DNA from 2 places in the Kitasatospora sp. NPDC018619 genome. Region 1 is predicted to be linked to the other one. Evidence: predicted binding sites of a transcription regulator. Region 1 holds the regulator's gene; the other holds the start of a gene.
What was found. The regulator HrcA, encoded in region 1, represses chaperone genes, less so after heat shock. The targets are predictions, from matches to a motif close to TTNGCACTCNGNNNNNCNGAGTGCNAA.

Region 1 (7,024 bases):
TCGTTCCCCAGCATCGCGTTGACCTGGAGCTCCAGCGGGCTGTTGCGCCGCTCCCCGCCGCCCGGCACCGGCGCGAAGGGGTAGAACGTGCCCCGCTTGTAGAGGTAGACCAGGGCCAGCGACTGCCCCTGCGGATCGCGGAAGCCGACCAGTGAGCAGAGCAGCTGCGGGCCGAAGCCGTTCGCCTCCAGCTCGCTGTTGACCGCGTGCAGGTCGTTCACCAGCTCCGGCAGCTCCCCGGGGGCGTGCCGGGCGAGCAGCCAGGAGTAGCCGTAGCCGTCCTTGGAGGCCTCGACCGGGACGCCGCCGCGCCCGGTGTCCGCGTCCAGCAGCGCCCGGACCTGCTGCTCGACCTGCACGAAGGCCGCCCCCTCGACGGCGGCGAAGCAGACCGAGCCGAGCCCGGTGGGCAGGAACCCGGCCCCGGCCTCCAGGGTGAGCGCGGCGGACGGCACACCGAACAGCTGGTCGAGGTCGGGCTTGACGGGCTTGGTGCGGCCGAACAGGGTGTCCAGGAATCCCACGGCGGTCCTTTCGGGGCTCAGGGGCGCAGGGGCACAGGGTCAGCGGCCGAGCTGCTCGGAGATCCGCGCGAGCTGCTCCAGCCGCTTCTCCAGGCTCGGGTGGGTGGAGAACAGCTGGGTGGCGCTCTCCCGGGCGCTCAGCGCCGGGGCGAAGTAGAAGGCGTTGTACGGCTGCGCCTGGCGCAGGTCCCTGGTGGGGATGGCCGCGATCTGCCCGGTCACCTTGGTGAGGGCGGAGGCCAGGGCGCTGGGCCGGCCGGTGAGCTGGGCGGCGGCCCGGTCGGCGGCGAGCTCGCGGTAGCGGGACAGCAGCCGGGTGAGCAGGAAGCTGACCGCGTAGACGACGATCGACACCAGCGGGATCACCAGCGCCAGGAGGGCCGCGTTCTGGTCGTTGTTGTTGCGCCCGCCGCCCATGAAGCCGCCGTACACGGCGATCCGGGTCATCGCCCCGGCGAGGACGCCGAGGAAGCCGGCGATCGTCATCACCGCGACGTCCCGGTGGGCGACGTGCGACAGCTCGTGCGCGAGGACGCCCTCCAGCTCCTCGGGCTCCAGCCGGCGCAGCAGCCCGGTGGTCACGCAGACCACCGCGTTCTGCGGGTTGCGGCCGGTGGCGAAGGCGTTCGGCATGTCGTTGTCGGCGACCGCGACCCGGGGCTTGGGCATGTCGGCCAGGGCGCAGAGCCGGTCGACGGTGCCGTGCAGCTGGGGGAACTGCTCCGGGGACACCTGGTGGGCGCCCATCGCCCGCTCGGTGATCTTGTCGCTGAACCAGAACTGGGCCACGAACAGCCCGCCGGAGATCAGGACGATCAGCGGCCAGGCGCCGCGCAGCAGCGCGATCAGCAGTCCGGTGAAACCGACGTACAGCAGCCCGATCACGAACATCGTCGCGACCATGCGGCCGGTCAGGCCGCGGTCGGGTGCGAAGCGGGTGTGCTGGCCCGAGCTCGACATCGCTTGCTCCTCCGTTCGCCGTCGCTTTCGATGCTGCCACCCGGACGGCCTCCCGGCACCACCCCGGCGCAACCGGCTTCGAACCGCCGGGGCCCCGCGGGCCGTGTGCGGGACTGCGGGGAGGATCACCCCGGTCCGGCCGTTCCTGCGGTACGGCCCGGGCCGTACACTGGCAGGTACGGTTTTGGCACTCGGGTGTTCAGAGTGCCAGGGCGAGGGCCTCCGGGAGCGGCCTTCGGAAGCAAGGGACACAGTCGGAACAACGTGCGAAGACGGAGGTACGCGCCCATGGCCGGTGAGGTCCGCCAGCTGGACGAACGCAAGCTCGCCGTGCTCCGTGCGATCGTGCAGGACTACGTGGGCACCGAGGAGCCGGTCGGTTCCAAGGCCCTGGTGGAGCGGCACAACCTCGGGGTCTCCCCGGCGACCGTCCGCAACGACATGGCGGCGCTGGAGGAGGAGGGCTACATCCACCAGCCCCACACCAGCGCCGGACGCATCCCGACCGACAAGGGGTACCGCCTCTTCGTCGACAAGCTCGCCGAGATCAAGCCGATGAGCGCCCCCGAGCGCCGGGCCATCCGGCACTTCCTGGACGGCGCGGTCGACCTGGACGACGTGGTGGCCCGCACCGTGCGGCTGCTCGCCCAGCTGACCCGGCAGGTCGCGGTGGTGCAGTACCCCTCGCTGTCGCGCTCCACCGTCCGGCACATCGAGCTGGTGGCGCTGGCCCCGGCCAAGGTGATGCTGGTCCTGATCACCAACACCGGCCGGGTCGAGCAGCGGATGGTCGACTGCCCGGGCCCGGTCGGCGAGACGGTGCTGGCGGACCTGCGGACCGGGATCAACGCGAGGGCCGCCGGTCGGCGCCTCCCGGAGGTCCCGGGGCTCCTGGAGGACCTGCCGGCCCAGTTCGAGCAGGCCGAGCGGCCGACCGTCAGCACGGTCCTGGCAACCCTGTTCGAGACGCTCGCCGAGCAGAACGAGGAGCGGATCATGCTGGCCGGCACGGCCAACCTGACCCGCTTCGGGCACGACTTCCCGCTGTCCATCCAGCCGGTGCTGGAGGCGCTGGAGGAGCAGGTCGTCCTGCTCCGCCTCCTGGGTGAGACCGCGGACGCCGCGATGACGGTCCGGATCGGGCGGGAGAACACGTACGAGGGGCTGACGTCCACCTCGATCGTCTCCGTCGGCTACGGTTCGGGCGACGAGAGCGTGGCGAAACTGGGTGTGATCGGTCCGACCCGGATGGACTATCCGGGCACAATGGGGGCGGTGCGAGCGGTGGCGCGGTACGTGGGCCAGATCCTGGCCGAGTCCTAGCAAAGTCCTCCGCCGGAAGTCCGGCGGGGGCGTCCAGTCGCAGCACTACTACAGGCGGAACAAGCGGAGCATTTGGTGGCCACGGACTACTACGCGGTACTCGGCGTCCGACGGGATGCGGGGCAGGACGAGATCAAGAAGGCGTTCCGGCGCCTGGCACGCGAACTGCACCCGGACGTCAACCCGGACCCGAAGACGCAGGAGCGGTTCAAGGAGATCAACGCCGCTTACGAGGTGCTCTCCGACCCGCAGAAGCGCCAGGTCTACGACCTCGGCGGGGACCCGCTGTCCCCGGGCGGGGGCGGCGGGGCCGGCGGCTTCGGCGCCGGTGCCGCGGGCTTCGGCTTCTCCGACATCATGGACGCCTTCTTCGGCGCCGCGGCCGGCCAGCGCGGCCCGCGCTCGCGCACCCGCCGCGGCCAGGACGCCATGATCCGGCTGGAGATCACCCTGGAGGAGGCCGCCTTCGGCACCACCAAGGAGCTCCAGGTCGACACCGCCGTCACCTGCACCACGTGCAGCGGCGAGGGCGCGGCCCCCGGCACCTCGGCGCAGACCTGCGACATGTGCCGCGGCAAGGGCGAGGTCTCCCAGGTCACCCGGTCCTTCCTGGGCCAGGTCATGACCTCCCGGCCCTGCCCGCAGTGCCAGGGCTTCGGCACCGTCGTGCCGACCCCGTGCCCGGAGTGCGCCGGCGACGGCCGGGTGCGCGCCCGTCGCACCCTGACCGTCAAGATCCCGGCCGGTGTCGACAACGGCACCCGGATCCAGCTGGCCGGCGAGGGCGAGGTCGGCCCCGGCGGCGGCCCGGCCGGCGACCTGTACGTCGAGATCGCCGAGACCACCCACACGATCTTCCAGCGGCGCGGGGACGACCTGCACTGCACCGTCACCATCCCGATGACGGCGGCCGCGCTCGGCACCCAGGTGCCGCTGCAGACCCTGGACGGGCTGGAGGAGGTCGACATCCGGCCCGGCACCCAGTCCGGCCAGTCGATCCCGCTGCACGGCCGGGGCATCACCCACCTGCGCGGCGGCGGCCGGGGCGACCTGATAGTGCACGTCGAGGTGAAGACGCCCAGCAAGCTCGACGCCGAGCAGGAGGAGCTGCTGCGCCGCCTGGCGGTGCTGCGCGGCGAGGAGCGGCCGTCCGGCCAGTTCGCGCCGGGCCAGCAGGGCCTGTTCTCCCGGCTGAAGGACGCCTTCAACGGCCGGTGAGCCGTCACCCGCGGAAGGGGTGCCCGGGGGCGGACCCCGGCGCCCCTTCCGCGTTGTCCCGCCCCACCCCCGGAGGTTCCCCGCATGACCGCGCCCGTCTTCGTCGTCGAGACCGAGCGGATCGCCGCCGCCGCGCCCGGGGCCGTGGTGCGCCTGGACGGCCCGGAGGGACGGCATGCGGCCGCGGTGAAGCGGCTGGAGCCGGGTGAGGCGGTGACCCTGGCCGACGGGTCGGGGCTCGGCGTGGACGGCACCGTCACCGGCGTGCTCGGCAAGGACGCGATCGACGTGGCGGTCGCCGCCGTGCGCCGGGAGCCGCGGCCCGAGCCGCGGATCGTGGTCGTCCAGGCGCTGCCCAAGGGCGACCGCGGCGAGCTGGCCGTGGAGACCATGACCGAGGTCGGCGTGGACGTGGTGATCCCGTGGTCCGCCTCGCGCTGCATCACCCAGTGGAAGGGCGAGCGCGGCGCCAAGTCGCTCGCCAAGTGGCGGGCCACCGCCCGGGAGGCGGGCAAGCAGTCCCGCCGGCTGCGCTTCCCCGAGGTCCGGGACGTGGCGACCACCCGGCAGCTGGCGCCGGTGCTGGCGCAGGCCGCGTTCGCCGCCGTGCTGCACGAGGAGGGCGCCGAGCCGCTCGCGCACGCCGGGCTGCCGCAGGGCGGGGACATCGTCCTGGTGGTCGGCCCGGAGGGCGGGGTCTCCCCGGAGGAGCTGGCCGCGTTCGCCGAGGCGGGCGCCAGGCCGTACCGGCTGGGCCCCTCGGTGCTGCGCACCTCCACCGCCGGGGTGGCGGCCGGCGCGCTGCTGCTGGGGCGCACCGGCCGCTGGGCCTGAGGGGCTCTACCAGCCGCCGGCGGGCGGCGCCGGGAGTCCGGGGAAAGCCGCCCGGAGCGTTGCCGCGGCTGCCTAGGCTGGCCGGGTGACGGACTCCCTGAGCACCTCCCCGAACGGCTACCTGCGCCATCCCCACCTGCACGGCGACCTGGTCGCCTTCGTCGCCGAGGACGACCTGTGGCTGGCCCCGCTGGACGGCGGCCGCCCCTGGCGGCTGACGGCGGACCACCTGCCGGTGCACCACCCGCGGTTCTCCCCGGACGGCCGGCACCTCGCCTTCACCTCCACCCGGGACGGCGCCCCCGAGGTGCACGTGGTGCCGGTGGACGGCGGCCCCTCGCGCCGGCTCACCCACTGGGGCAACGACCAGACCCGGGTGCTGGGCTGGACGCCCGACGGCCGCCCCGTCGCCGCGACCGCCGCCGGCGAGCCGAGCCTGCGCCGCACCTGGGCGCACGCCGTGCCGCTGGACGGCGGCGAGCCCCGGCGGCTGCCGTACGGGCCGGTCGGCGGGCTGGCCTTCGAGCCGGGTGGCGAGCGGGTGCTGCTGAGCAGCGTCAACGGCCGCGACCCGGCCTGGTGGAAGCGCTACCGGGGCGGGCGGGCCGGCCGGCTGTGGCTCGGCCGGGAGGAGTTCGCCCGCGTCCACGCCGGGCTGGACGGGCAGCTGGACTCGCCGCTGTGGCTGGCCGGGGCGGACGGGCAGGAGGGCCGGATCGCCTTCCTGTCCGACCACGAGGGCGTCGGCGAGCTGTGGTCCAGCCTCCCGGACGGCACCGACCTGCGCCGCCACACCGCCGACCCGGACGGCTTCTACGCCCGCGGCGCCACCACCGACGGCACCCGGGTGGTCTTCTACCGGGCCGGCGACCTCTGGCTCCTGGAGGACCTGGCGGGCGCCGAGCCGCGCCGGCTGGACGTCCGGCTGGCCGGTCCGCGGGCCGGGCGCCGCCCCCGGCCGGTGCCCGCCGCGCACTGGCTGGACTGCGTCGCCCCCGACCGCACCGGCCGGGGCAGCGCCGTGGTGGTGCGCGGCAGCGTGCACTGGCTGACCCACCGCGAGGGCCCGGCCCGGGTGCTGGACGAGACCCCGGGCGTGCGCGCCCGGCTGGCCCGGGTGGTGCCCGGCGAGGACGGCGCCCAGGGCGTGCTGTGGGTCTCCGACGCCGAGGGCGAGGACGCCCTGGAGTTCGCCCCCGACCTGCACGGCGCCGAGCGCCGCCGGCTGGCCGCCGGGCGGCTCGGCCGGGTCAACGCGCTGACGGTCTCCCCGGACGGCAAGCGGGCCGCGCTCGGCGTGCACGACGGCCGGGTGCTGCTGGTCGCGCTCGCCGACGGCACCGTGCACGAGCTGGACCGCAGCGCCGACGGCGAGGCGTCCGGCCTGGCCTTCAGCCCGGACTCCGGCTGGCTGGCCTGGTCGCGCCCGGCGCGCGGGATGGGCCCGTACTCGCTGCGCCAGATCGTGCTGGCCGACCTGGCCACCCGGACGGTCGGCGAGGTCACCCAGCCGCGCTTCGTGGACACCTCGCCCGCCTTCACCGCCGACGGCCGCTACCTGGCCTTCCTGTCGGTGCGCAACTTCGACCCGGTCTACGACGCGCACGTCTTCGACCTGTCCTTCCCGAACGGCTGCCGCCCCTACCTGGTCACCCTGGCCGCCGACACCCCCTCCCCGTTCGGGCCGCAGCGGGCCGGGCGCCCGCTCGGCGGGGAGGAGGACGAGCCGAAGGCCGGGAAGGCGGACGGCGGGGAGGCGGCCGGCGCCGCACCGGCGACCAGGGTGGACCTGGACGGCATCGCGGACCGGATCGTCCCCTTCCCGGTCGAGGGCGGCCGCTTCGAGAAGCTGTCCGCCGCCAAGGACGGGGTGCTCTGGACCAGGGCCCCGCTGACGGGCGAACTCGGAGACGAGGCCGCCTCGTTGGACGACGACCGGCCCCGCCCCGTGCTGGAGCGCTTCGACCTGCGCAGGCGCCGGGTCGAGCAGCTGGTGCACGGCCTGGACGGCTTCGCGGTCAGCGCCGACGGCACCCGGGCGGCCGTGCTGGACGAGGGCGAGCTGCGGGTCGTGCCGGCCGACCGCAAGGGCGGCGACGACGAGGAGACCACCGTCGACCTGGCCCGGCTGCGGGTGACCGTCGACCCGGCCGCCGAGTGGCGGC
Region 2 (7,024 bases), on a different contig from region 1:
TCGGTGCTGCCCGCGGTCCGCGGCTCGGCCGGTCTCGACCGCCTGGAACTGCTCTCCGCCCCGGGCGAGCGGGTGCTGCTGATCACCTGGTGGAACGGCGAGCCGGTGCCGGTCGCCGACCCGCCGGCCGAGCTGCTCGGCCGCCCGGTGCACCGCTGGTCCTTCACCAGCGAACACGTCGAGTAGCCCGAGGCCGGGAACCGCCGCGGCGGTCGGTACCGTGCATAGCCGAGAGAAGGCTGGACGGGAACCGGGAGCGCGCAGCGGTGATCAGGGACGGGCGGAGCAGGACCAGGACGTACGCGGCGGGAGCGCTGGCCCTGCTGGCCTTCGCCACCGCCTGCGGCGACAACGGGGGCGGTGGAAGCGCCGCGCCCGCCGCCACCGCGGCGCCCGCGCCCCGGCCGACCGGCGCCGCGCCGACCAGTGCGGCCGCGACCCCGTCGGCCGCCGGCGCCCCGGCGGGCGCGGACGCGGCGGCCTGGGCCAAGTGGGGCCTCACCCCGCTCGCGCCCGCCCCGGCGCCGCCCGCCGACAAGCCGGTCAAGCTCGAACGGACCGGCCCGGTGCCGGTGTTCAGCGAGGTGAAGACCAGCGACAAGGTCGTCTTCATCACCATCGACGACGGCGCCGAGAAGGACCCGAAGTTCGTCGAGATGCTGACCGACCTCAAGGTGCCGATCTCGATGTTCCTGACCCGGGACATCGTCAAGAACGACTACGGCTACTTCAAGCCGCTCCAGGCGCTGGGCAACCACGTCCAGAACCACACCGTGGACCACCCGGTGATGAGCAAGATCCCGGCGGAGAAGCAGAAGTCCGAGATCTGCGACGCCCAGTCCGCGCTCACCCAGCAGTACGGCACCGCCCCGCTGCTGTTCCGTCCGCCGTTCGGCGACGGCGCCAACACCGCGACGCTCAACACCTCGGTCCAGCAGTGCGGGCCGCGCGCGATCGTGCTGTGGCGCGAGTCGATGCAGATCCACGACATGCAGTACCAGGCGGCGGACAAGAAGCTGAGGCCCGGCGACATCGTCCTGGCGCACTTCCGCGGCCCCAAGGAGCTCAAGGGCGCCACGATGACCCAGATGTTCGGCGACCTGCTGGCCCGCATCCAGGAGCAGGGCTTCTCGGTGGCCCGGCTGGAGGACTACATCCAGGCGCCCGCCTCCTGACGCCGGCAGGCGCCTCCCCGGGCCCGCTAGGAGGCCGTGACCGGCTGCCCCAGCATCATCAGCGGCCCGTGGTCGGTGCGGCTGAGGATCACCGTGACGGAGTTCGGCCCGGAGGGCTTGAGCTGGCGGCGCAGCTCCTCCGGGGTGATCGCCATCCCGCGCTTCTTGATCACCACCGTGCCCACCGCCCGCTCGCGCAGCAGCGCCTTCAGCTTCCTGATGTGGAACGGCAGCACGTCGGTGAGCTCGAAGGCGTGCGCGTACGGGGTGGCGACCAGCCGGTCCGAGGTCAGGTAGGCGATCTTCGGGTCGATCAGCCGGCCGCCCACCTGCCCGGCCACCTCGGCCACCAGGTGGGCCCGGATCACCGCGCCGTCCGGCTCGTACAGGTAGCGCCCGACCGGGCCGGCCGGCGGGTCGGGCAGGTCGCCGCCGGTCAGGCTGGCGCCCAGCGGCAGCAGGGTGGCGCGGTGCGGGCCCGCGGCCCCCGTCCCGAACCAGAGCACCGCCTCCTTGACGTCGCCGTGGTCGGAGACCCACTCGGCCTCGGCGTCCCCGGGGACCGCCTCGTGCGGGACGCCCGGGGCGACCTTCAGCGCGCCGACCGGGGTCCGCCGGCCGGCCTCGACCGCCCAGGAGAGCGGCGGGGCGTACGCCTCCGGGTCGAACACCCGGCCGCGCGAGGTGCGCCGGGCCGGGTCGGTGAACACCGCGTCGTAGCCGGCGACGTCCACGTCGGCGACGTCCGCGCAGCGCACCTCGACCAGGTGGGCCAGGCCCAGCGCGGCGGCGTTGGCCGCGGTGGCGGCGCAGGCCGCCGGGTCCCGGTCGACGGCCAGCACCTCGATGCCGGCCCGGGCCAGCGCCAGCACGTCCCCGCCGATGCCGCAGCAGAGGTCCGCCAGCCGCCGGACGCCCAGGGCGGCGAACCGCCGGGCGCGCCACTCGGCCACGCTGCGCCGGGTGGACTGCTCGACCCCGTTGGGCGTGAAGTACATCAGGTCGGCGTCGGCGCCGAACTTCGCCCGCGCCCGCTGCCGCAGCCGGGCCTGCCCGAACGCGGCCGACACCAGCTCCGCCGGGTGCTCCCGCCGCAGGCGGGTCGCCAGCGCGAGCTCCTCCTCGGGGGTGAACTCGCGCAACTCGGCGAGCAGGGCCTGGCCCTCGGGCGTCAGCAGCGGCTGGAGGTTCTCGGTGTCCACGGGGCCATTCTCGCCGCTCGGCCGGGCGGGCGGGGCCGCGGCGCCCGCGGGCTCAGCGGCCGATGACGGGGGCGTCGGCGTTCAGCCAGAGCGCCACCGATACCAGCGGCGCCGCCGCCACCGCGGCGTACGGCGTCAGCCGGTACCCGAGCCGCCAGGCGCCCCAGGCGGCCAGCCCGAGCAGCGTCAGCGCGACCGCGACGCCGAGCACGTCCAGCGCCACCGACCAGGGGCCGTAGAAGGTGAAGAGCTTCAGCGTGCCGAGCAGCACCGAGCCGACCAGCGTCACCGGCACGGCCGCGGCGAGCACCACCGCGGCGAGCAGCAGGTCCGGCGCCCGGTTGATCCGCGGCCGCGCGGGCGGCCCGTTCTCCCTCGCCCGCCGGGGCGGGGCGGGCGGGAGCGCGGGAGCGGCGGCCCCGGGCCGGGGCGGGCCGGTGGGCACCGGGGCGGAGGTCATGGCGAGGAGTCTGCCCGCTCGCGGGGCCGTCGTACACGGGTTCGCCGCACACGGGTACGGCTGCTCGGCGTCGAGCCGGGGCCCCGAGGGCGCGTCGTTGGCACTCTGGTTGACTGAGTGCTAACACGGCCCTATGGTCGTCCTTGGCACTCCCCACCGGGTGAGTGCTAACGCGGCAACGCGTGCCTGACCCCCGCGACGGCAGGCCCGCAGGTTCGCCCCTACCCGTTAGAAAACCCCGTAATCTCCGAAGGGGAGCTCGGACGTGACCACCAGCAGCAAGGTTGCCATCAAGCCGCTCGAGGACCGCATCGTGGTCCAGCCGCTCGACGCCGAGACCACCACGGCCTCCGGCCTGGTTATCCCGGACACCGCCAAGGAGAAGCCCCAGGAGGGCGTCGTCCTGGCCGTCGGCCCGGGCCGCTTCGAGGACGGCCAGCGTCTGCCGCTCGACGTCGCCGTGGGTGACATCGTCCTGTACTCGAAGTACGGCGGCACCGAGGTGAAGTACCAGGGCGAGGAGTACCTGGTGCTCTCGGCCCGCGACGTCCTCGCGATCATCGAGAAGTAAGACGTCCCGCCCCGCCCCGGATCCGTGTCCCAAGTGACAGGGGCCCGGGGCGTGGTTGTTGGTTCACGTAGATCGGCGGCCGGTCGGCCGGCCGCAGCCCCGAGGGAATAGGGAACATGGCGAAGATCCTGCAGTTCGACGAGGACGCCCGCCGCTCGCTGGAGCGCGGTGTCAACAAGCTGGCCGACACCGTCAAGGTGACCATCGGCCCCAAGGGCCGCAACGTCGTCATCGACAAGAAGTTCGGCGCCCCGACCATCACCAACGACGGTGTCACCATCGCCCGCGAGGTCGAGCTGGACGACCCGTACGAGAACCTTGGCGCGCAGCTCGTCAAGGAGGTCGCCACCAAGACCAACGACGTCGCGGGTGACGGCACCACCACCGCCACCGTGCTGGCCCAGGCCCTGGTCAACGAGGGTCTGCGCAACGTCGCCGCCGGTGCCGGCCCGGCCGCCCTGAAGAAGGGCATCGACAAGGCCGTCGCCGCCGTCTCCGAGCACCTGCTGTCCGTCGCCCGCGAGATCGAGGGCAAGGACGACGTCGCCGCCGTCGCGTCCCTCTCCGCGCAGGACACCCAGGTCGGCGAGCTGATCGCCGAGGCGATCGACAAGGTCGGCAAGGACGGTGTCATCACCGTCGAGGAGTCGAACACCTTCGGCGTGGAGCTGGACTTCACCGAGGGCATGCAGTTCGACAAGGGCTACCTGTCGCCGTACTTCGTCACCGACGCGGAGCGTCAGGAGGCGGTCCTGGAGGACCCGTACATCCTGATCAACCAGGGCAAGATCTCGTCGATCCAGGAGCTGCTGCCGCTGCTGGAGAAGATCCTCCAGGGCGGTGGCTCCAAGCCGCTGCTGATCATCGCCGAGGACGTCGACGGCGAGGCGCTGTCGACCCTGGTCGTGAACAAGATCCGCGGCACCTTCAACGCCGTCGCCGTCAAGGCCCCGGGCTTCGGCGACCGCCGCAAGGCGATCCTCGGCGACCTGGCCGTCCTGACCGGTGGCCAGGTCATCTCCGAGGAGGTCGGCCTCAAGCTCGACCAGGTCGGCCTGGACGTGCTGGGCACCGCCCGCCGCGTGACCATCACCAAGGACGAGACCACGGTCGTCGACGGCGCCGGTGACGCCGAGGCCGTCGCCGGCCGCGTCGCCCAGATCAAGGGCGAGATCGCCGCGACCGACTCCGACTGGGACCGCGAGAAGCTGCAGGAGCGCCTGGCCAAGCTGGCCGGCGGCGTCTGCGTCATCAAGGTCGGCGCCGCCACCGAGGTGGAGCTGAAGGAGCGCAAGCACCGCCTGGAGGACGCCATCTCGGCGACCCGCGCCGCGGTCGAGGAGGGCATCGTCGCCGGTGGCGGCGCCTCCCTGGTCCACGCCGCCAAGGTGCTGGAGGACGGCCTGGGCCTGTCGGGCGACGAGGCCACCGGTGTCGCCGTGGTCCGCAAGGCGCTGCACGAGCCGCTGCGCTGGATCGCCCAGAACGCCGGCCTGGAGGGCTACGTCATCACCTCCAAGGTCGCCGAGCTGGAGAACGGCCAGGGCTACAACGCCGCCACCGGCGAGTACGGCGACCTGGTGAAGGCCGGCGTCATCGACCCGGTCAAGGTCACCCGCTCCGCCCTGGAGAACGCCGCCTCGATCGCCTCCCTGCTCCTCACCACCGAGACCCTCGTGGTGGAGAAGAAGGAGGAGGAGGCGGACAGCGCCGGCCACTCGCACGGCCACGGCCACTCGCACTGAGGCTCCGACGCCTGACCGGAGGCCCGGTCCGCTCCCCGCGAGGGGAGGCGGGCCGGGCCTCCGGCGTTCGCCGCTTCATGCTTCAACTATCAGTAGAATTTTGCAGAATGCAAAGATTGCCTTATAACTGAGGCATGATCGAGGCCCGCCATCTGCGCGTCCTGCGTGCCGTCGCCCGCACCGGCTCCTTCTCCGCCGCCGCCCGCGAGCTGGGGTGTACGCAGCCCGCCATCAGCCAGCAGATGAAGGCGCTGGAGAAGTCGGTGGACACCCCGCTGGTGGTCCGCTCGGGCCGCGGGATGCAGCTCAGTGAGGCCGGGCGGGTCCTGCTCAAGCATGCCACCGGGATCCTGGCCGGGCTCTCCGCGGCCGAGGAGGAGATCGCCGCGATCGCCGGGCTGCGGGCCGGCCGGGTGCGGCTGGTCTCCTTCCCGACCGCGAGCTCCACGCTGGTGCCGCCCGCGGTCGCCCGCCTGCGGGACGGCCATCCGGGGGTGCGCGTGTCGCTGGTCGAGGCCGAGCCGCCGGAGTCGCTGGCGATGCTGCGCGGCGGCGAGTGCGAGATCGCGCTGGCCTTCCGCTACCCGCAGTCCGACGGCGCCGCCGCGCTCCCGGCGCCCGTCCACGGCACGCCGCGCGAGGCGCGGGCCGAGGCCAACCTGGAGGCCCAGCAGCTGACCGCCGGGACGGACTGGTCCGATCTGGTGGTCACCCCGCTGCTGGACGACCCGCTGGTGGGCCTGCTGCCCGCCGGCCACCCGCTGGCCGGGCGGGGCGGGGCGGTGGGGCTGGCCGAGCTGGCGGGGGAGCAGTGGATCGCCGGCTGCCCGCAGTGCCGGGGGCACCTGGTGGAGCTGTGCGCGGGGGCGGGCTTCGAGCCCCGGATCGACTTCGCGACGGACGACTACCCGGCGGTGGTCGGCCTGGTGGCGGCCGGGCTGGGGGTCGCGGTGCTGCCCCGGCTGGCGCTGCGGTCGGTGCGCCCCGACGGCGTGTCGACGGTGCCGGTGCGGACGGCCTCCGGTGCGCCGGCGGTGCGCCAGGTGGTCGCGCTGACCCTGCCGGACCTGGCCGGGGTGCCGGCCGTGGCGCTGATGCTGGAGCGGCTGGCGGGGGCGGCCGCCGACCGCTGACGGTGCGTGACGGGGCTGCGGCGGCCCGGCACGTACGGTGAGCCGGGAGGCTGAAGCGCTCGGAAGAAACGTTTCTTCACGACGCCCGCGGCGCCGGGTCAGCGCCGGGCGACGGCCGGCGGCGCCAGCGGGACCTCGACCAGGCGGTGCCGGGAGCGCCCGAGCAGCTCCTCGCGCTCGTCCTCGGTCATCCCGCCCCAGACGCCGTAGGGCTCGCGGACGGCCAGTGCGTGCGCCGCGCACTCGGCGATCACCGGGCAGCGCATGCAGACCTCCTTGGCACTGGCCTCGCGCGAACTGCGCGCGGCGCCGCGCTCGCCCTCGGGGTGGAAGAAGAGCGAGCTGTCCACGCCACGGCAGGCTGCGGAGAGCTGCCAGTCCCAGAGGTCCGCGTTGGGGCCGGGGAGGCGGGAGAAATCTGCCATGGCTCATTCCCTTCAGAGGCTGTCGGCCGTCGGCCGGGCGTTCGGCGGCCCTGCTGTCGAACGGTGCGGCGGGCTTCCTGCGCTGGTGTGGACACCTGGAAATATGACTTAAGGCAACTCCATGGACAAGTCACCCACACACTGGCACAACAGTCAATGACCATACGAAAGCTATAAAAACGGGCATAGTGGGCATGGGCTCCCGCCGGGCGCGGGCGTGGCAATCGGGTGGCCGACGGGCGCGCGACGCGCCGGTCCGGTGTGCGGGTCGTACGCCGACCGCGCGCGAGCTGCGGAAAAGAGCGGCGTGTGC

Region 2: groES (co-chaperone GroES) is a predicted target of HrcA. The motif match lies at 2,935-2,961, and genes of this name have one in related genera.

What each region holds. Positions count from the first base shown of each region.
Region 1 is NZ_JBISAI010000006.1:153,416-160,439, forward strand. It holds gene ACH5AR_RS11485 (hypothetical protein) at 1-524, opposite strand, end outside; gene htpX (zinc metalloprotease HtpX) at 564-1,484, opposite strand; gene hrcA (heat-inducible transcriptional repressor HrcA) at 1,773-2,807, shown strand; gene dnaJ (molecular chaperone DnaJ) at 2,883-4,025, shown strand; gene ACH5AR_RS11505 (16S rRNA (uracil(1498)-N(3))-methyltransferase) at 4,110-4,859, shown strand; gene ACH5AR_RS11510 (S41 family peptidase) at 4,945-7,024, shown strand, end outside.
Region 2 is NZ_JBISAI010000003.1:299,486-306,509, forward strand. It holds gene ACH5AR_RS06425 (hypothetical protein) at 1-186, shown strand, start outside; gene ACH5AR_RS06430 (polysaccharide deacetylase family protein) at 267-1,175, shown strand; gene ACH5AR_RS06435 (methyltransferase domain-containing protein) at 1,202-2,377, opposite strand; gene ACH5AR_RS06440 (hypothetical protein) at 2,430-2,837, opposite strand; gene groES (co-chaperone GroES) at 3,103-3,408, shown strand; gene groL (chaperonin GroEL) at 3,525-5,153, shown strand; gene ACH5AR_RS06455 (LysR family transcriptional regulator) at 5,288-6,286, shown strand; gene ACH5AR_RS06460 (WhiB family transcriptional regulator) at 6,385-6,711, opposite strand.